2 regions of the Colwellia sp. MB02u-10 genome follow, and region 1 is predicted to be linked to the other one. Evidence: predicted binding sites of a transcription regulator. Region 1 holds the regulator's gene; the other holds the start of a gene.
What was found. The regulator LexA, encoded in region 1, represses DNA repair genes until DNA is damaged. The targets are predictions, from matches to a motif close to TACTGTATNNNNATACAGTA.

Region 1 (10,506 bases):
TTCGTCGAGGAATTTAGGTTTGTTTTTATTTAAATTGAACTAACGATAATAATAGCACTCTTACTTAACAAGAGATTTCCCCCTCGGTTTTGTTTTTATTAGTGTTTTTATATTTTTATACGCTCCTCAATTGAGGAGCGTTTTTTTTGCCTATAATTTTTGGCGAATGAATGATTAATTATTGAAAGTGGTAAGGAGTAAAGCGATTAATTTTTGTTCCATGAGTAGGAAATCATTTATTTTCACCAAATCTTTGTCGAGGGGGTTAGGTTTATTTTTATTTTAATTGAACTAACGATAATAATAGCACTCTTACTTAACAAGAGATTTCCCTCTCGGTTTTGTTTTTATTAGTGTTTTTATACGCTCCTCAATTGAGGAGCGTTTTTTTTGCCTATAATTTGTGGCGAATGAATGATTAATTATTGAAAGTGGTAAGGAGTAAAGCGATTAATTTTTGTTCCATGAGTAGGGAATCATTTATTTTCACCAAATCTTCGTCGAGGGATTTAGGTTTATTTTTATTTAAATTGAACTAACCATAATAATAGCACTCTTACTTAACAAGAGATTTCCCCCCTCGGTTTTGTTTTTATTAGTGTTTTTATATTTTTATACGCTCCTCAATTGAGGGGCGTTTTTTTTGTCTTTTTTTTGCTTTGATTATAGCTAAAGAAATTAAGCTGATATTAATAGGCAATCTTATTTTTCATATCACTTTCTGCAACATTGAAATTTTAGCCATCTATAAAATAAAGTTAAACAGTCACAGCAACAGTGTCCTGCTCTTTCTACATTTCATTCTACAATACAGTAATAGTTTTTACCTATCGATATGATAAATTCAAACGATTGTTCCTATTTTAAATGCCGGCGTATCATTGTCCCAACTTAACAAGTACTCATATTTTTAAAACAAGTGGAGATAAACATGTATAAATCAATTATCAATTCAACCATCCAACCATTTAACGCAACAGCATTTAGTAAAGGCGAATTTGTCGAGGTTTCAGAAGCTGATGTTGCAGGAAAATGGGCAGTATTTTTCTTTTATCCAGCTGACTTTACCTTTGTTTGTCCAACAGAGTTAGGTGATATGGCTGACCATTATGCACAACTACAAGAAATGGGCGTTGAAGTTTACTCAGTATCAACCGACACACATTTTACCCATAAAGCTTGGCACGGCAGTTCAGACACTATTGGCAAAATTACCTACCCAATGATTGGTGACCCAACAGGCAAAATTACTCGCAACTTCGGTGTCATGATTGAAGACGACGGCTTAGCATTACGTGGCACGTTTGTTATCAACCCTGAAGGCGAAATTAAAATTGCTGAGATACATGATCTAGGTATAGGCCGTTCAGCAAAAGAGCTAGTGCGCAAAATTCAAGCGGCACAATATGTAGCTGAACATGACGGTGAAGTATGTCCAGCAGCATGGCAGCCAGGTGCAGAAACATTAACACCCTCATTAGATTTAGTTGGCAAAATCTAAATAAAGTAAAAAACTACCGCGATAGTTTTAAAATATCGCGGTATTTACCAAGCCAATTCAGCATGATCTAAAAATCATCCTATTCAGCAGTTTTTTCAAAGGAATAAACCATGTTAGATACGAACTTAAAGCAGCAACTAACGACCTATTTACAGAATTTAACATCGGCTGTTGAATTATCAGTATTTTTAGGTGACGACGTTAAATCAAAAGAATTAAATACCTTGGTGACAGAAATTGCTGAAATGTCAGCATTAGTCTCGGTTGTTGCAGCAGATGCAAGCAACGAGCGAGTGCCATCAATGTTAGTAAAATCAGTTAAAACTGGCGGCGAAATGCGCTTCGCTGGCGTGCCGATGGGGCATGAATTTACTTCTCTGGTATTAGCCTTGTTACACAGCGGTGGACACCCAATAAAGCTTGATAAAGCGGTGATTGAGCAAGTGGCCTCACTAGAAGGTGAACATAGCTTTGAAACCTATATTTCCTTAAGTTGTCAAAATTGCCCAGACGTAGTGCAAGCACTTAACATGATGGCGGCAATTAATCCGCAAATTAAGCATGTGATGGTTGATGGGGCATTATTCCAAGAAGAAGTATACAAACGAGATATTTTATCAGTACCGGCAGTTTACTTAAATGGTAAAGCGTTTGGCCAAGGCAGAATGACGGTAACTGAGATTTTAAACAAAGTTGATACCAATGCTGGCGCGAGACAAGCTAAGGCGATAAACAACAAAGCAGCTTTTGACTTATTAGTTATAGGTGGTGGCCCAGCAGGTGCATCATCAGCAATATATAGTGCCCGTAAAGGGATACGCACAGGCATAGTGGCAGACAATTTTGGTGGCCAATTACAAGAAACCATGTCCATTGAAAATTTTATCTCAGTGAATGCAACTGATGGGCCTAAACTAGTGGCTAACCTAGAAGCCCATGTTAATGAATATGATGTTGATATTATGAATAATCAACAGGTGAAAAAAATTATAGAAAGTGATGTTGAAGGTGGTTTAATCACCGTTGAATTAGAAAACGGCGCTATCTTACAAACACGCTCAACCATTATTGCTACAGGCGCAAGATGGAGAGAAATGAAGGTTACTGGTGAGCAAGAATACCGTGGTAAAGGTGTCGCTTATTGTCCGCACTGTGATGGGCCATTATTTAAAGGCAAATCAGTTGCTGTGATTGGTGGTGGTAACTCAGGTATCGAGGCAGCCATAGATCTCGCTGGCTTAGTTAAGCATGTTACTGTTCTTGAATTTGATAGCGTACTACGTGCTGATGCGGTATTACAAAATAAAGCGCGTTCGTTGCCAAATATCGAGATTATTGTTAATGCTCAAACCACCGAAGTATTAGGTAATGGCAAGCATGTGACTGGACTAAACTACCTTAATCGTGCAACAGATAAGCAAGAGAGTGTCGAACTTGCCGGTATTTTCGTACAAATTGGTTTAGTGCCAAATTCAAAGTTTTTGCAAGGAACTGTTGATTTAACCGAGCGAGGCGAGGTGATCATTAATCACAAAGGTGAAACCAATATTGCGGGTGTTTATGCGGCGGGGGATGTAACAGACACGCCATTTAAGCAAATTATTATCGCTATGGGCAGTGGAGCAACAGCAGCATTAGGTGCATTCGATTATTTAATTAGAACACCGAACCCGCTTGAAAACACTGAAAGCGTTAGCGAAGCTGCAGCTTAGTAGCGGATTAATTAGTAGCGGATTAATTAGTAGCGGATTAATTAGTAGCGGCTTAACTCGCAGCTCAAACTAGCACTGAAACGCCAGTACAATAAGTACTAAAAAAATAAACGCTATCGTCGCAACGGTAGCGTTTTTTCGTTAATAGCGCGTTTGCTGTTGCACTGATTTTACCTTTGACCCATCTAAGTTCCATGCAGGCGTGATATAGCTTGAACTTTAGTTCATCAAGTTAAATGAAGCTTAACCGTTTTTGCTCCAAGCTCATAAGCGGGTTGTGAAACATAGCTAACTTATTCATCAAATAAACCCGTTACTGCTTGGCGCACTTCATTAACCACAGCGCTAACACTTTCCATACGCGCGTAACCGGCACGACAAAGTAATGATATTTCACGCACCGGTTGCGGGCTTTCAAAAGGAATGTAATGAATATGCTTCTGTGGAGCATAATTAATTGTCGCCAACTGTGGTAGCAGCGTAATACCCATATTGCTTGCCACCATATATCGTAAGGTTTCAAGACTGGTGGCTCGAAAACTATCATCTTCCTCCGCACCAGCGCTAAAGCAATAGCCCATGGCTTGATCTCTCAAACAATGGCCATCTTCTAAAGTGAGAATTTTTTGATTATGTAAATCATCAAATGTTACTTTGGTTTTATTAGCCAGTGGATGTGAAGGTGACGTTGCCATTACCAAGGGCTCGATGAATAAATCGTAACGTTCAAAACGTGCCATTTCTGGTAACCAAGGCAAAATTAAAATATCGAGTTTGCCTGCTTCTAATTGTTGCAGTAAATCTTGGGTTCTATTTTCATGTAAATAGAAGTTTATTTTCGCTAGATTGCTGTTTAGTGCTGGCATAATATGCGGCAATATATATGGCGCTAACGTCGGTATTAAGCCTATATGTAAATCACCTGACAGTGGATCAAGTAGCGCTTTTGCCGCTTCTTCAAAGTTATTCGCGGCGTTAAGTACTTGCCGAGCTTGTTGTACTAACTGTTTTCCTGCGGGTGTTAGCATAACATTGCGCGGTTGGCGTTCAATTAAGGTTAGCTTAAGGCGTTGTTCTAGTTTTTGAATTTGACCACTTAGCGTTGGTTGACTAACAAAGCAAGCCTCAGCAGCATGGCCAAAATGCTTATATTCGGCAATGGCGGTTAGATATTCTAAATCACGAATTTTTATCATAGTTTAAATCTATTGATATGAGGTGGTTGATAGCTAAATTGATGTTAACTTAAGGTACTCAGTTTAGCGAGCATACTGAAAAGCAAAGCCGGCAATGAAAGCGCTAATACCCAGACTAAGCGAGGTTTGCAAAGGCTATAAACTTGTTAAAAGCTTAGTTAATTGAGGCGCTTATTGCATCACTGGGTATTTAAGCCGTTGTTTAAAATGACTGACTGTGCTTTGAGGTCTTAAAGCCTTAATGAGTTAAGACGTTGAAGGAGATTGAAGCATTATAGCTTTGAGCGCTCATAAGCTGGAATGTTAATAAAATTTTCATCACCTTTGGCAACCGCTTCCTTTAAGCTCGCTTTTCTATTTTGGCGAGACTCAATACTTTCACCAAATACCTGAAAGTGAGATCGCGCGATAACATCGACAGCCTCTGCATGAGATATAACGCCTAACGCTTTACCCGCATGGATAAAGCCTTCAACTCTGAATTTTTGCTTATCATCTTTTTTATGATTTTTTGCGAGGCTAAAAACTTTTAGCAACTGTGCTTGGCAACAACCTAAATATTCGTGTTTATTCATTATCTTCCATTCACCTTCTAAGGTTGATTTACCTGCTGTTTTAGCAAGGTTAATAGTTATATTTATGGGTATTTTTAATGACCTTAATCAGTAGTGCTTTTTGATTCATTAACATTCAAATTGACCATGATGCATACCTGACTGATTTAATCGTGAAAGCCGCTTTACAACAACATGGACTGAGCACTTAATTTTTTGGAAACACCACCATTGCAACTAAAACCCAAACCAGCAAAGCCGGATTATTATTTTCTTGCGTTTATTTACAGCCTGTATACAATAACAGTAATACTGTGTAAAAATACAGGCTCGCTCTTAAGTAGCTTAAGGAATAACTATGCGCCCTTTAACCCCCAGACAACAGCAGATTTTTGATCTGATCCGAGAAAAAATTTCTGATACGGGTATGCCGCCAACGCGTGCCGAAATTGCTGCTTTTTTTGGTTTTAAGTCGGCCAATGCAGCAGAAGAACATCTAAAAGCGCTAGCGAAGAAAGGCTATATTGAAATGCTGCCTGGCACATCGCGTGGTATTCGTCTTACACAAGAGTTTATCGCTGAAGATGGTTTGCCACTTATTGGTCGTGTGGCGGCCGGTGAGCCTATTTTGGCGCAAGAACATGTTGAACAACATTACAAAGTTGATGGCAATTTATTTCATCCTCCAGCTGATTATTTATTGCGAGTTAATGGCGAGAGCATGAAAGATATCGGCATTATGGATGGCGACTTGTTGGCTGTTCATCAAACAACCGATGTGCAAAACGGTCAAGTGATTGTTGCTCGTGTGGAAGACGATGTTACCGTGAAGCGTTTTAAACGTGAGGGCAATGTGGTTTATTTACATGCTGAAAATGAAGATTTTGCACCGATTAAGGTCGATTTAAAGTCTCAGCAATTTAATATCGAAGGCCTAGCCGTTGGTGTTATTCGCGCGGCTGATTGGATGTAGTTCACCTTGCACTTACTTCATAAATGCTAATACTTAGCTAGACTAGATTTTCCTACACTAGACTTTCCTACATTATATCTCGCAGATTTAACGGTAACTTGGTTTAAGCCAAGGGGTTAAAATCTGCGTATTTCTTATGCTTGATAACCATTTCTGTGCCTAATATGTAGCTCAATTTTTTTGGTTAGAACAATCCTCCTATTCGGCAATAAATACCGCTAATAGCTTGCTTTTTATACAGCAAATTTCTGTGTTGATTATTTATTATTCAGCATGAAAAGTATGCCTTGAACAAAATATAAACATTGCAGCCATCCTTTTAAAAATCTACTTGTCGTCCAGTTTAGGGCATTTACTCTATTGTATTTATTGGTTTTTATTTATCATACTTTTGAAATTAAAAATTGACCCCTATCAAGTTTTAAGTAATTCTAGTCTGGAAAACGTACAAAAAAACAATAGGGCGTAATTGATAGCTGTTGATTAATGCGTCACTTAAATAATAATAAATGTATGCGCTAAATAGCCGGTTTTCATAATGAAAATATGTTGTTTGGCCTAAATTAAAGGTGAAGGAGATGTCGTGTGAAAAGACGTAACCTAGGTTTGCTGTTGCTAGGGGGCTTGTTGTCTAGTTCAGCGTGGGCAGATATGTCGCTGAACTTAACTAAAGGTGTTACTGAGGTGAGCAGAGACGTATATGATTTACATATGCTGGTGCTCTATATCTGTACTGGTATCGGTATTGTGGTCTTTGGTGCTATGTTTTGGTCTATGGTGTTTCACCGTAAATCAAAAGGTTTCAAACCAGCAACCTTTCATGAAAGCACAAAAGTTGAAATTCTTTGGACGGCGATTCCTGTCGTTATTCTAATTGCTATGGCTTTTCCTGCCACTATTACGCTGATCGATATGGAAAATAACGATGACGCGGATTTAACCATTCAAGTAACAGGTTCTCAGTGGAAATGGCATTATAAATATTTTGATCAAGACCTTGAATTTTATTCAGTGCTTTCTACCCCGCGTGAACAATACGAAAACCAAGATGGTACCTCAGCAGAAAAAGGTGAACATTATCTGTTAGAAGTTGATCGTCCTTTGGTGATTCCAACCAATAAAAAAGTGCGTTTTGTTATTACTTCTGATGATGTTATCCATGCTTGGTGGGTACCGGCATTTGCGGTAAAACAAGATGCTAACCCAGGCTTTATTAATGAAGCTTGGACCAAGGTAGATGAACCCGGTGTTTATCGTGGCCAATGTGCTGAGTTGTGTGGCAAAGACCACGGCTTTATGCCGATAGTGGTTGAAGTTAAGTCTGAAGCCGATTACGCCATTTGGCTTGATGAGCAAAAGCAAATGAAAGCCAATGCAGCAGCTGCTGAAGCGGCGTCGTTAAATGCTTCGGCTTCAATGGACGAATTAATGCAACTGGGCGAAACAACCTATACCGCTTACTGCGCAGCGTGTCACCAAGTCAGTGGACAAGGTTTACCACCCGCATTTCCAGCCCTTAAAGGCAGTGCTATTGCCACAACGGGTCCCGCTAGCGCGCATATAGATATTGTCGTTAATGGTAAAGCAGGTACCGGCATGCAAGCTTATGGTAAGCAATTAAGCTTAAAAGAAATTGCGGCGGTTGTAACTTATGAGCGTAATGCTTGGGGTAACAATACAGGTGAAGCTGTTCAAGCGGCTGACGTGCAAGCGGTTAGTGGCGCAGGTACCTCAGATATGGTTAAGCAAGCGGTTGCAGACGTTAAAGAACAAGTTGCTGAAACCGTTGCCAAAGTCATACCAGAAGAAGATTTATCAAAGGTTTATAGCCAAGACGAATTAATGACCCTGGGTGAAGATGTCTACATGACAGCTTGTGCTGCTTGTCATCAAGCTACTGGTGAAGGCATGGCGCCTGTTTTTCCTGCACTTAAAGGTAGTCTGATTGCTACCGGTGATGTAGCAGTGCATTTGGATATGGTGCTTAACGGCAGCAAGAAAAATCCAGCGATGGCGGCTTTTGCCGGCCAATTAACTAAAACGCAAATTGCGGCGGTTGTCACTTATGAGCGTAACGCTTGGGGTAATAACACCGGTGATTTAGTCCAGCCAGCAGCCGTTGCTGCTGCTAGCGCGAAGTAGGGAGGCGTTATAATGACTACAGATGTAATTGATGATCAATCCGAGCATGATTCACATGACGGTGAGCACCATGATCATAAAATGACCGGCATAAAACGCTGGCTATATACCACAAACCATAAAGACATTGGTTCGATGTATTTATGGTTCTCTTTTATCATGTTTTTGACTGGCGGTGCTATGGCGTTGGTTATCCGAGCTGAATTATTTCAGCCTGGACTACAGATAATTGAGCCTGATTTCTTTAACCAAATGACCACAGTACACGGTCTTATTATGGTATTTGGTGCGATAATGCCAGCCTTTACCGGTTTGGCTAACTGGATGCTACCTATGATGGTTGGTGCGCCAGATATGGCACTCCCTAGGCTGAATAACTGGAGCTTTTGGATATTACCCTTTGCTTTCGCTATTTTATTGTCGTCTTTCTTTATGGAAAGTGGTGCACCAAACTTTGGTTGGACCTTCTACGCGCCTTTATCAACGACCTATAGTAACGGTAGTACAGCGTTCTTCGTTTTTGCGGTACATATTATGGGAATTTCCTCAATTATGGGCGCAATTAACATCGTTGTAACCATCATGAATATGCGTGCGCCTGGTATGACTTACATGAAAATGCCATTATTTGTTTGGACATTTTTCATTACGGCTTACTTGTTAATCGCGGTGATGCCGGTGCTCGCGGGTACCGTTACTATGGTGTTAACCGATACCTATTTTGGCACCAGTTTCTTTGATGCCGCCGGTGGTGGTGACCCAGTAATGTTCCAACATATTTTCTGGTTCTTTGGTCATCCTGAAGTTTACATCATGATTTTACCTGCATTTGGTATTGTCTCTACAACAATTCCAGCCTTCTCACGTAAGCCTCTATTTGGCTACAGTTCAATGGTTTACGCGACCGCATCAATTGCATTTTTGTCGTTTATCGTTTGGGCGCATCATATGTTTACCACGGGTATGCCGTTATTTGGCGAATTATTCTTTATGTATTGTACGATGTTAATTGCCGTACCTACAGGGGTGAAAGTCTTTAACTGGGCAGCAACAATGTGGCGTGGGTCTCTTAGTTTTGAAACCCCTATGTTGTTCTCTATTGCCTTTGTGATTTTGTTCACTATTGGTGGTTTTTCTGGCTTGATGTTAGCAATGACCCCAGCTGATTTTCAATATCACGATACTTACTTTGTTGTGGCTCATTTCCACTATGTATTGGTTACTGGGGCGTTGTTTTCTATTTTTGCTGGCGCTTATTACTGGTTACCAAAATGGACGGGTTACATGTATAACGATACGTTAAGTAAGTGGCATTTTTGGTGTTCACTTATTTCAGTAAACTTATTGTTTTTCCCAATGCACTTTTTAGGGTTGGCCGGTATGCCGCGTCGTATTCCTGATTATGCTTTGCAGTTTGCTGACTTTAATAAGTGGGTCAGTATTGGTGGCTTTGCCTTTGGTATTTCGCAGTTAATCTTCTTGGTATTGGTTATCAAGTGTATTAGAGGTGGAGAAAAAGCGCCGATGAAACCTTGGGATGGAGCTGAAGGTTTGGAATGGACAGTGCCTAGCCCTGCGCCATACCACACATTCACAACACCACCAAAAATTGATTAAGTGGAGCTAAAATGACTAACGGTGAATCGCAAAACAAGTTATCAAAGCAAGCACAAGCGAAAACGCATGATGCTTCGGTGAAAAAAACAGTAAAAAAACTGATGTTGATTGTTTTTGGTATGTTTGGTTTTGGTTTTGCGCTGGTGCCGTTATACGACGTTTTTTGTGATATCACTGGGTTAAACGGAAAAACATCTAATGTTGCGGCCAGTTACAACGTCAAGAGCATAGATACCGAACGTACCATTACCGTACAATTTTTGACTCGGACAGCCAAAGGTATCCCTTGGAAGTTTGAGCCCATGGTTAATGAAGTAGAAGTACACCCAGGTGAGCGCAAAACCGTTATATTTTACGCTAAAAATGAGTCTACAAGCGATATTGTCGGACAAGCTGTGCCGTCAGTATCACCAGGGCGGGCGGCGGTTTATTTTCAAAAGATAGAATGCTTTTGTTTTAATAGCCAACCGTTAAAAGCCAGTGAGGATGTTGAAATGGGATTGCAATTTTATGTTGATTTAGACATACCCGATGACGTATCCACCATCACCCTATCTTACACCTTGTACGACATTACAAGCTCGGTTGATTCTTAAGTGCTTGGCACTTAAATGAGGGGAACAACAATGACAATAAAAGAATACGAAAGTTATTACGTACCAGCGCAAAGCAAGTGGCCAATAGTGGGCGCTATTGCCTTGTTTTTGATTGCCGTAGGTGCGGCAAATTATGTAGCAAATTTGAATAACCCTGAAAATGCAGGCGGCGGCTGGGTATTGCTGGCGGGTATTGCCTTGATTATTTATATGAT
Region 2 (10,506 bases), on a different contig from region 1:
CGTCTACCGCCTAAGCGTCAGACTTTGTTGTTTTCAGCGACTTTTGATGATGCCATTTTCAAACTCAGTAAAACCTTACTTAATGATCCACAACTTATTGAAGTCAGTGAACGTAATACCGCAGCAACAAAAGTAGAGCAAATTGTTTATACCGTTGATAGCGACCGAAAACGTGAGCTAACTTCATTTTTAATTGGTTCAAAAAACTGGCAACAAGTGCTTATTTTTACTCGCACAAAACTTGGCGCGGATGAACTAGCAAAAGAAATGTCAAAAGATGGCATTAAAACCCAATCTATTCACGGTGACAAATCTCAAGGTGCGCGTGATAAAGCCTTAGCAGAATTTAAAGCAGGTAAAACTCGATCCTTAGTCGCGACCGACGTTGCCGCGCGTGGTATTGATATTAGCGATTTACGTTATGTGATCAATTATGAACTCCCCTATATTGCTGAAGATTACATTCATCGTATTGGTCGCACCGGACGAGCAGGTAATGAAGGCTTAGCTATTTCTTTAATGAGCCCATCAGAAACTTGGTTGCTAGAAGCGGTAGAAAAAGTGTTAGACACCCGCTTAATGCAACAATGGCTGCCAGGCTATGAGCCAGACTTAACTAAAACTGACCCACCAGCTCGCAAAAATACCTTAGGGCAGCAAAAAAAGCATGGTCGACAAAAGGCCTTTGGCGATAACAATAAAGCTAAGTTGAATAAGCCACATAAGTCACGTAAACGCTAAAGCAATAAATTAGTTTATCCTACTTAAGATGATATCTTAATAGCCTTGCTATCAGAGGGGTAGAGCAAGTAGAGGTTTAGCTTCTGCTTGCTATTGAACTAAACTGAACCTAGGTAAATTAAATTGAGGTCAAGTAAAAACAGACTAAGTTAAGCGCCAAACTTGTGCTGATTTGTATTTTCTTTTACGTGCACTGTCATCGTAAGCAAGATCATCAATACTTTGTCTAATGTCTTCATTAACCGTAGCCCATAAATAATAGCTATGTTCGGTGACACCACGAACAATATCAGAGCAGTTGACTTGACTGATTTTATGGTGCAATTGCAAGGGTCGTGCTGTGCCATTATGGCCTAACCTATCGGTATTGCCTTTGGTGAAATCAGAAATATACATAGCTAAATCACCATTATTGTAATAAACCGTTACATGCTTGGCTAATTGATGCAAATTAACCATATGCTTTTTATCTTCAAAAATATCATCATCAACATCAGGTGCACACATAAAGATATGTTGAAATAATTGTGGACGGCGTTTTTGGTTATTGAGCTTATCTAATGAAACTAGGGCGTTTTGTAAAACAAAATTACCCATTGAGTGGCACAGTAAGTGTAGTTGTTGACCACATTCATTTATCGTCGGATCATGATGTTTAGGTCTGAGCGTCATCAGAAAGTCACGTAATTTAAGAAAGCCTCGCGCTACTGCTAAGCTTGAGTCTCTAGCATCGTTACGATCAGATAAATAAGCTTTATTTTTCACCATAGCGCCGTTTGAAGGCCAAGTAAAAAGAAACACGCTGGTATCCTTTAATTTTTCATTATCTTGCGATATGCGGTTTAACATTAATTCTAATGCCATGGCAGAGGCGACCGCTTCAAACCAGTCAACATTAAAACCATGAATAAAAACCACCAGATCACGTTTCAGATCCATTTGTTTCTTGATCTCATTAAAAGCCACCGTGGAAGCCAGAGGTGTGGTGAGGTTTTTTGGTTCTACAAAAGCAGCGATAAGACTTTTTTTCCGTAATTTTTTTTCAATATAGCCTGATAGGCTTTCACCATCACCTGATCGGTTATGGACCTTATCACTCAGGTAGTCGGTTACTTTATTAGCACCAACTTCAACCGTGACTCGACCAAAACGTAAGTTATTAGGTCGGTCAGCACTAAAATCTTGTCCATAACTGTCGGGAGTCCAACGTTGACCTAAGTGATTTCTGTTAGTGGCATAATGTAGCGTTAAGGTGAGCATATAAACATCCTGTAAAATTAAATTAAACTAGCATAATTGTAGTTAAGATATTTTTGCTCACAAGCGACCTAAGTCATTATGCTGATGTTATACGTTGAAAAACCTTGCTTATTAAACTCGCTTTTCCCTGCTTTAGCGCGGCATCGTCATAATGACTGTTTAATATTTTAATGCCGATAGAATAGGTTGAGCCATGACTCCAAGGTCACCAAATAACAGCAAGGGTGGGTGTTTCTTGAAAGGCTGGCTGAGTAAAAATCAATTGGTTTTATTAAGGTTTAATAATTGCCCCAATTTATCTTTAAGCAATTAGGTCAGTATTTAAGTTCAATGATTTAAAATACCTAGGTATGTTTTTAAGACTTGTTGATCACCATGTTAAAGTTGAATTTATCGACGCAGCTTTTACAGATACATGATTTTCCAGATAAGGCTGGTGGTACTTGTGTCAATAATGCGCGTTTAACATCACGACTTACGCACCAACAAGGTTCATTACCATTTACCGCACATAAATTATTTTGTTGGCATAAAGGGCATTGGTTGGTATCAATGGCAGGCATTAGCACTATTGCTCTAGATTAAGATTATTAAGCTTGAAAATAGCATAACTTCACTAACAGTAAAATATTTAGCGGTAAACTTTAGGCGCTGTTGTCACTAATTGTTGTGTCTTAGGTAAAATTACCTGGCTAAGCACTGGTAATAGCAGAGACTGCTGGTTAGCGGTGCTGCAGAAAGTTATTAATCAGCAACTTTTTCTTAGCTGTATAAATAAACAGTTTTAAATGCTAGGCTATCTAAAACATCAGCAGCCTTTGCTCTACAGGTAAGCCTTCATCTTGAAATTATATATCGCCGAAAAACCAAGCTTAGGTCGGGCAATTGCCGCCGCATTGCCAAAACCTCAAAAGAATCATCAAGGCTATATCGCACTGGCCAATGGTGACGTAGTAAGTTGGTGTATTGGCCATATTCTTGAACAAGCAAATCCTGAAGATTACGATCCCGCATTTAAAAAGTGGCAAATGGGCCATTTACCGATTGTGCCGCAGCAATGGCAACTAAAACCTAAAGCACAAACCCGGTCACAGCTTACTGTGTTACGAAAACTGGTTAAGCAAGCAGATGAAATTATTCATGCCGGTGACCCTGACCGAGAAGGCCAACTGTTAGTTGATGAGGTTATTGATTTTTTCAAGGTATCAGCAAAGAAGAAGCAAAATACTAAGCGTTTGTTAATTAGTGACTTAAATTTACCCGCAGTGCAAAGATCGCTGGCTAACTTACAAAGTAACCAATTATTTATGCCCTTATCAATTTCTGCTTTAGCGCGCTCAAGAGCCGATTGGCTTTACGGCATTAACTTAACGCGAGCTTATACCTTACAAGGGCAAAAAGCCGGTTTTAATAGCGTGTTATCTGTCGGCAGGGTACAAACGCCGATTTTAGGTTTAGTGGTGCGACGCCAACAAGAGATTGACCATTTTGTCGCGAAAGACTTTTATGATGTGCACGCACACTTACAAACCAGTAACCAAGCGCAATTCATTGCAAAGTGGCAACCCAGTGAGGCCTGCCAACCGCATATGGATGAAGAAGGCCGTGTGATTAATCGTGCTTTAGCTGAAAATGTTGTCCGCCGTATTGACCATAAAACCGCTGAAGTGATCTCAGTGATTGAGCAGCAGAAAAACCAAGTAGCCGCATTGCCTTATAGTTTATCAGCACTGCAAATTGACGCGGCAAAAATATATTCATTGAATGCGAAGTTGGTATTAGATGTCTGTCAGGCATTGTATGAAAAGCATAAACTGGTGACTTACCCTCGTTCTGATTGTCGCTATTTACCCACTGAACATCACGCTCAGGCTAAAGGCATTATTGCCATGTTAGCCAGCGCGGATGAAGACTATGCCAAATTTGCGCAAGGTGCTAATAGTGCGTTAAAAAGTAAAACCTGGAATAATGCTAAAGTAACCGCTCACCATGCCATTATTCCGACCGAAAAATCAGCGAACAAGTTGTCGTTGAACCCATTTGAAAAGCAAGTTTATTTTCTTATTGTTCGGCAATATTTAGCACAGTTTTATCCACCATACCAATATAACCAGTGTCGGGTTGAGCTGCTAATTGCGGGAGGTAAATTCTTAGCTAATGCTAAAACCCCGATCGCCCAAGGTTGGAAGGTGTTATTTCAGCGTGCAAAAAATAAGCCTGACAACGCAGCGCAAGACAATGACGAAAAGCTTAATAATCAACTATTGCCAAAATTAGTGAAAGGCGAGCAAATACTCTGTCGTCATGGCGAACTCATCAGCCGTATGACACAAGCACCTAAGCAGTTCACTGATGCGAGTTTACTGAGTGCCATGACCGGTATTGCTAGGTTTGTCAGTGATAATGAGATAAAAAAACTTTTACGAGAAAACGACGGTTTGGGTACCGAAGCAACGCGTGCCGGTATTATCGACTTATTGTTTAAACGTGATTATTTGCAGCGCCAAGGCAAGAATATCAATGCCACAGTGATTGGCACGTCACTGATCAATGCCTTGCCTGTTGCGGCTACCATGCCTGATATGACCGCTCACTGGGAAGCCACACTGACTAACATTAGTGAGAAAAAAAGCCGTTATGAAGATTTAATTACTCCTTTAACATCGACTATAGCGCAGATGGTTAAGCAGTCAGAGCAACAGTCATTTGCCCAATTACCCAAAGTGGCTTTTAAGCGTAAGTCAAAAGCCAAAAAGCAGAGTACGTGGAAAAAATCCGCGGTTAAATAAAACCCATTTTTATTGGTCAACATAGTAATACCCTTGTGTATGTAGGGTGTAGTGCAGGTAATAGGATAAGTAGGATTAAGCTGTTAAGTTGATGCCATAAGTATTGGCCTTTACCTAACATTATGCCTTAGAAATAACTGTTGGATAATGTCCCTAGCTATGTTTTTATCGAGTAAAAAGATAATTGATGAGTATTAAAAGGCACAGGGATAGGCAGATAGAAAAGGCAGATAGAAATTTTCAAAAGCTGCAGGTGATACTCGTGAACTAGGCATGTTCACGAGTATGTTAATCGCTAGTATTACAGGATGGTTTGTGGACTAGCGATAAAGACTTTAAAAGGTAAGGGTGCTTCTAACGCGCTGTCATCTATAGCTAAATAACTAAAACCTGACTGCTGAAAGAACGCGCTTAATGCTTCAGTGTTTAACTCGTCTGCTGATAAGTTCATGGCCTGATAATAGGCGGTATTTTCAGGTGTTTCGCAGTCTTGAGCATCAACAAATAAACTCATTGGCATACACAGTGCCGAAATTGACTGCACTTTGCTGTAGTGTTGGGCAATTTCTTTTAGTAAAAATGTCGCAACACCCTGCTGGCGATATGCGGGTAAGACACTAATAGCTTCAATTAAGATATGATCTTTGGCTTTAGTATCAATTTTTGCCTGTAACTTTTCGACTAAATCTGCCGCGACATTTTGTTTTTTAAAAAATAAATTTAAGGGTACTTCCCAGTCAGTAGCATCGTGCTGGCTTAATAATTCATAGCTTTCGTCAGCACCACGGTGCTTATTTAAAGTGATTATTTCAATTTCTGCTTTGGCAATAACTTGGTTTTCGTCATTTTTAACATTAATTTCTTGTGCTAATTGCCAATCAAAGGCACTTTTTATTTCTGGTTTATTAAATTCTATGGTTAAGTTCATCATATTTCAGTGCTTGGCTTAACGGTGATATAGCACCGAATAACAAGCGACTGCCTTTAGTGGTTGGCACAGTAAATTTAAGGCAAAAATTTTGCGATTACTGCAGATTTTCATGCTCTGGCCCGTTTATACCACTAGTATGCGTGTCATACCAGCGTTTGATTTTTTAAGCGCTAGGCAACGAGAGGCTAATGTTTAAAAAGTATTGATGATAATTTTACTTGATAAATGCGTCTTAAGAATATAATTTGAGCGATTGTTAGTTGTTGCCACATTAAGCTGCTAATGAAAACTTGATGTTGCTGTCTTAGATAGTTCTGGCTAGCGAAAGGTAAATGTCTAACCCAGCAGCTAATATCAAGGCAATACAGTTAAAATAGCTTTTAAATACACCAAGCACTATTGAGGGGAATGCTTATATTGCCTACAATAGCGCACTTTTTATTTACTACAGGTCACCAAGATGAATGACACTAAATCGCTACCCGATTTACCCGATCGCCTTTCGATCAATCCCCGTAGCCCACATCATGTGGCAGAAATTTTTGAGCATGATATTGGTATTACGCTCAACGGCAAAGACCGTTCAGATGTCGAAGAATATTGCATCAGTGAAGGTTGGGTAAAAGTTGCCACACACAAAGCATTAGATCGTCGTGGACAGCCACTTTTGATGAAGGTAAAAGGCACTGTTGAAGCGTTTTATCGTTAATCACTATTAATGAAAAGTCGATAACCTAAGAGCCTCGTCCAAGAGATATTGCACGGGGCTTTTTATTATCAAGATAGCGGCCTTTTGATTTACTGGTTATCGGCACGAGTATTATACCAGTTCCATTAAGTTTGTGATCTTGTTGTGCGCAGGAAAAATAACTCAAGGGAAGGCGCTCGATTGAGTAATAGCTGGCTATTGGGATTGAGAGCAACACAGCCTTGAGCTATTTTAACTAGTACAAGTGAGCAATAACTTAATGGGATTGGTATTAGTAAGAGTATTCGGCATTAACACTCGCTATTAGCACTAGTTATGACTCAGGGCATTAAGATTAATGCTTGGGATCAACGTCCCAAAATTCAAAGAAAATTGCGGCCAGTTCATGCCGGCCGCTGACTTGGGCTTTTTTATAAACCGATGAAGCCTGGTTACGCACTGTTTTTTCTGATTTTTGCATTAACGACGCAATTTCAGCAATCGTTAAGCCTTTTAAGAGAAAAAGCGCAATATCGTGCTCTGCCGCCGTGAGTTCCCAAATAGCGAATTGTGCGTTAATGGCATCAAAAAAACTGTGCTTACTTCTTTCTAATTGCTTATTGAGTATTTTTTGCTGGTGTTGGCTGGAATCTAATTGTCGCAGTAAATAGTTAGTTTGCTTGCTGCGGGTAAAAATATCTTTCATGAGAAAGATAAAAAGTGATAACGAAATAATAACCAGAGTGAGCTCTTGTGCTAAATGAAGGTAGCTCACTTCACTTTTAAAATCGACATAAATATCTACCAGTTTAAAGCCAATGATAAGTGAAAGGGCCAGTGATATTATTTTATCTTTATGCATTTTAATCCCATAAAAAAAGCGAGGATAAACCTCGCTTTATTGCTACACTCCTTTGAGTTTAATCATCGTTTCCATTCGATTCAATTTCAGCTTCTAAGACGCGAATATAGGTGTTTTCTACCCATACACCTTCAATCTCTACCGTGGTATTAACCGATATTGCATTCATAAAGTCAACTAAATTAACGTTTTGATCATTGAGTTCTAAGCGAGCGCTATTATCTAAACGTACTTCATAGCCATTAAGCGTAAAGCTAGTTGCGGATAGTAATTGCGATACCCGACCTTCGATTTCTACATAACCTTGGCCAGTATCATGGTCTGATGAATCGTCTTGATCGTCTGATGGCTCATCGCCTTGTGAAGTTGACTCTAGTTCAAGTTTGTTAATGACTAATTGATTATTGCTATCGTAGTAACCTTCTATTTCGACAGAGATACCTAGTACGAGCGCATTAATGAAATCATCCATGGCAATCACAATATCTTGATTAAGATACAGGCTGCTACTATTCAACAAAATTCTGACACCATTAACCGTGATTGATGAAGCGTCAAATGCACTGACAACCCCTTCAATTTCCCACTCATCGTTAAATTCGCTGCTGTTTTCTCGCTCAATTCGCTGTATGACTTTAACGCCATCAATCAGAGCAAACACTATTTCAACCGCATCATTAACTTGTAGATTTTGTAAATTAACATATTGATCGTCATCATCTTCAAATCGGGTATTAATACTTAGCTTATAAGCTTGGCCATACAGGGTAATTAATTGATTATCTCGATCAATTTGCTCAATATTGCCTTTAACTTTGCCATCAGAACGATATTTGTCTGCTTCAAATTCAATACGTACGACTGCTCTGCTAGTCGATAATTCGAGTTCAACAAATACACCCGCTATTAAGGCATCTGCTGTGCCACTTTGGTATTGAACTGTATCAGCAAGCGTAAAGGTATAGCCATTGACGGTTATGGTGTTGTTCGTGGCATCGAACGCGGATACTATGCCTTCAACTTCATAACGAGAGAACTCTTCCGATGAAGAGTCGCTATTACTGTCAAAGATCTCGGTTTCAATGTGAGATGCGATAATCGTTTCGTTGCTTAAAACACCTTCAACTTTGACTAAAGCCCCATTACTCAGTTCCCCTTCAATTGAGGCGGTACTGTAGTCAATAATCAATTGATTTAAGCGAAAGGTTCTATTCGTTGTATTGAGCTGTTCAATTGATCCTCGGGTATATTCGGCCTGGTCATTACCGGTATCAGCGTCAAGTTTGATCATAGTGGCTAGATAAGAATTATCCTGTTTTAAATAGCCATTAACTTCTATTCGTTGAGCCACAGACAAGTTAGCTTCAGTAATATCAATAAAATGAGTGAGGTTGTTATAGGAGATTAACGTGCCGGCGACAATGATGGTTTGGTTATCCCGATCTATCGAACTCACCATGCCTTCTACTTCAGACTCATAAGTCACTCTTGAGGCTTCGGGGGTCTCACTATCATCGTCGCTTGAAGCAATAGTTACCTGCATACCTACCTTCAATAACGAGACATCAGCACCACTATTGCCATTGATATTGATGTCAGCATTGTCAGTAAGATAGCGTACGCCATCAACATAAACACTGCCAAAGCCAGTAATAACGCCGGTCGAGGAGACTAAGCTAGGTGAACTTGCAATAGGTGCTGGTTGGCTCGGTGGAGCGATCGGCGCTGGAGTGATAGTCGTTTCAGAGCCACCTGAGCCGCCACAACCCAAAAGCAATGTCGCGGTAATTATATTCAGTGAGTAAATCTTTTTTTTGTTGTAAGACATTAGTGCTGCTACCTGTTGGTTAATCTAATTGATGCAAAGATACCAAATACTAAGTTTTATTCACATAGGTTGAATGACCTATGCGCCTATTTGTAAGCGCTGTAGCCTAATATTTAGTTACTATTTTTATATCAAAATGGAAAGTTAATTACGTGACATAATTATGTGATTGCTGAAGGAAAAATCAATGGATAGAAAATTATGGCAGGCTTTAATAACCAGGCTGCGATTATTGGCCTGTCTACTTAGAGGTGTTGAAAACACGTTATTAGCTAAATTGCCATAAAAAAACAGTTTATCTTTGCTTGGAGATAAACTGTTTTTTATGGCAAAGGTTCCTGATTATTTAAGTTTATTAGTCTGTACATCATGCTCACACGTTTGTAATAACCCGAGTCAATGTATAGGTTTTTCACTGCACGGAGTAATTTATTACCAGTGATATGTAACGAGATATGTGGTTCTTCACTTAAACTCTAGTACCAGTTTCCAAGTCGAAAAGCGGTGGGATCAATTTATGGACACCCTATTATTGTCTTATCTGATAACCACTTTTAAATATCCAAGTAACCGCCAATAAACACAAGGCTAAAAAGCCGCCCATCACACAAAGACTTGTGATTAAACTTACATCAGCCACTTCATAAAAACTCCATCGAAAGCCACTGATTAAATAAAATACCGGGTTAAATTGCGTTACTGTTTGCCAAAAGGGCGGCAACATACTGACAGAATAAAAAGTGCCTCCTAAGAAAACCAGTGGAGTAATAATAATCAGAGGGATCACTTGTAGCTTCTCAAAATTGTCGGCCCAGATACCAATAATAAAACCAAATAAACTAAAGGTAATGGCGGTCATCACTAAAAAGAATAACATCCAAAATGGATGGGCTATTTCAAGTGGAACGAAAAAATGCGCGGTGGCTAAAATAATCAAGGCTAATAACGTGGACTTAGTCGCTGCCGCACCCACATATCCGAGTAACACTTCAAAAGAAGATACCGGAGCAGAAAGTAATTCATAAATAGTGCCGGTAAATTTTGGAAAATAAATACCGAATGACGCGTTAGAAATACTCTGGGTTAATAGCGATAGCATGATTAATCCCGGGACAATAAAAGCACCGTAGCTAACGCCACCTATTTCAGTGATACGAGAGCCAATCGCCGAGCCAAAAACCACGAAATAAAGTGAGGTAGAAATTACCGGAGAAATAATACTTTGAAAAATAGTGCGTTTAGTGCGAGCCATTTCAAATTTATAAATAGCCGCAACAGCGTAACGATTCATGTTGTTTCCTTTACTAATGAGACAAATATGTCTTCCAACGAGCTTTGGTCGGTTTTGATATCTTTAAAGCCAATACCAGCGACTGACAAATGCTGAAGTAAAACAGAAATTCCCGT

Region 2: a site for LexA is predicted at 2,766-2,785, ahead of H4J59_RS11900 (DNA topoisomerase III). Genes of this name have one in related genera too.

Annotation. Positions count from the first base shown of each region.
Region 1 is NZ_JACGVK010000140.1:61,519-72,024, forward strand. Features, by position in the region: gene ahpC (alkyl hydroperoxide reductase subunit C) at 932-1,501, shown strand; gene ahpF (alkyl hydroperoxide reductase subunit F) at 1,612-3,213, shown strand; gene oxyR (DNA-binding transcriptional regulator OxyR) at 3,507-4,409, opposite strand; gene H4J59_RS18505 (hypothetical protein) at 4,682-4,984, opposite strand; gene lexA (transcriptional repressor LexA) at 5,322-5,936, shown strand; gene coxB (cytochrome c oxidase subunit II) at 6,522-8,078, shown strand; gene ctaD (cytochrome c oxidase subunit I) at 8,091-9,695, shown strand; gene H4J59_RS18525 (cytochrome c oxidase assembly protein) at 9,707-10,291, shown strand; gene H4J59_RS18530 (cytochrome c oxidase subunit 3) at 10,322-10,506, shown strand, end outside.
Region 2 is NZ_JACGVK010000121.1:4,085-14,590, forward strand. Features, by position in the region: gene H4J59_RS11885 (DEAD/DEAH box helicase) at 1-741, shown strand, start outside; gene H4J59_RS11890 (alpha/beta hydrolase) at 886-2,001, opposite strand; gene H4J59_RS19855 (cysteine-rich CWC family protein) at 2,358-2,564, opposite strand; gene H4J59_RS11900 (DNA topoisomerase III) at 2,844-4,790, shown strand; gene H4J59_RS11905 (GNAT family N-acetyltransferase) at 5,092-5,721, opposite strand; gene H4J59_RS11910 (DUF3297 family protein) at 6,182-6,430, shown strand; gene H4J59_RS11915 (helix-turn-helix transcriptional regulator) at 6,765-7,271, opposite strand; gene H4J59_RS11920 (DUF5666 domain-containing protein) at 7,330-9,099, opposite strand; gene H4J59_RS11925 (ABC transporter permease) at 9,629-10,390, opposite strand; gene H4J59_RS11930 (ABC transporter ATP-binding protein) at 10,387-10,506, opposite strand, start outside.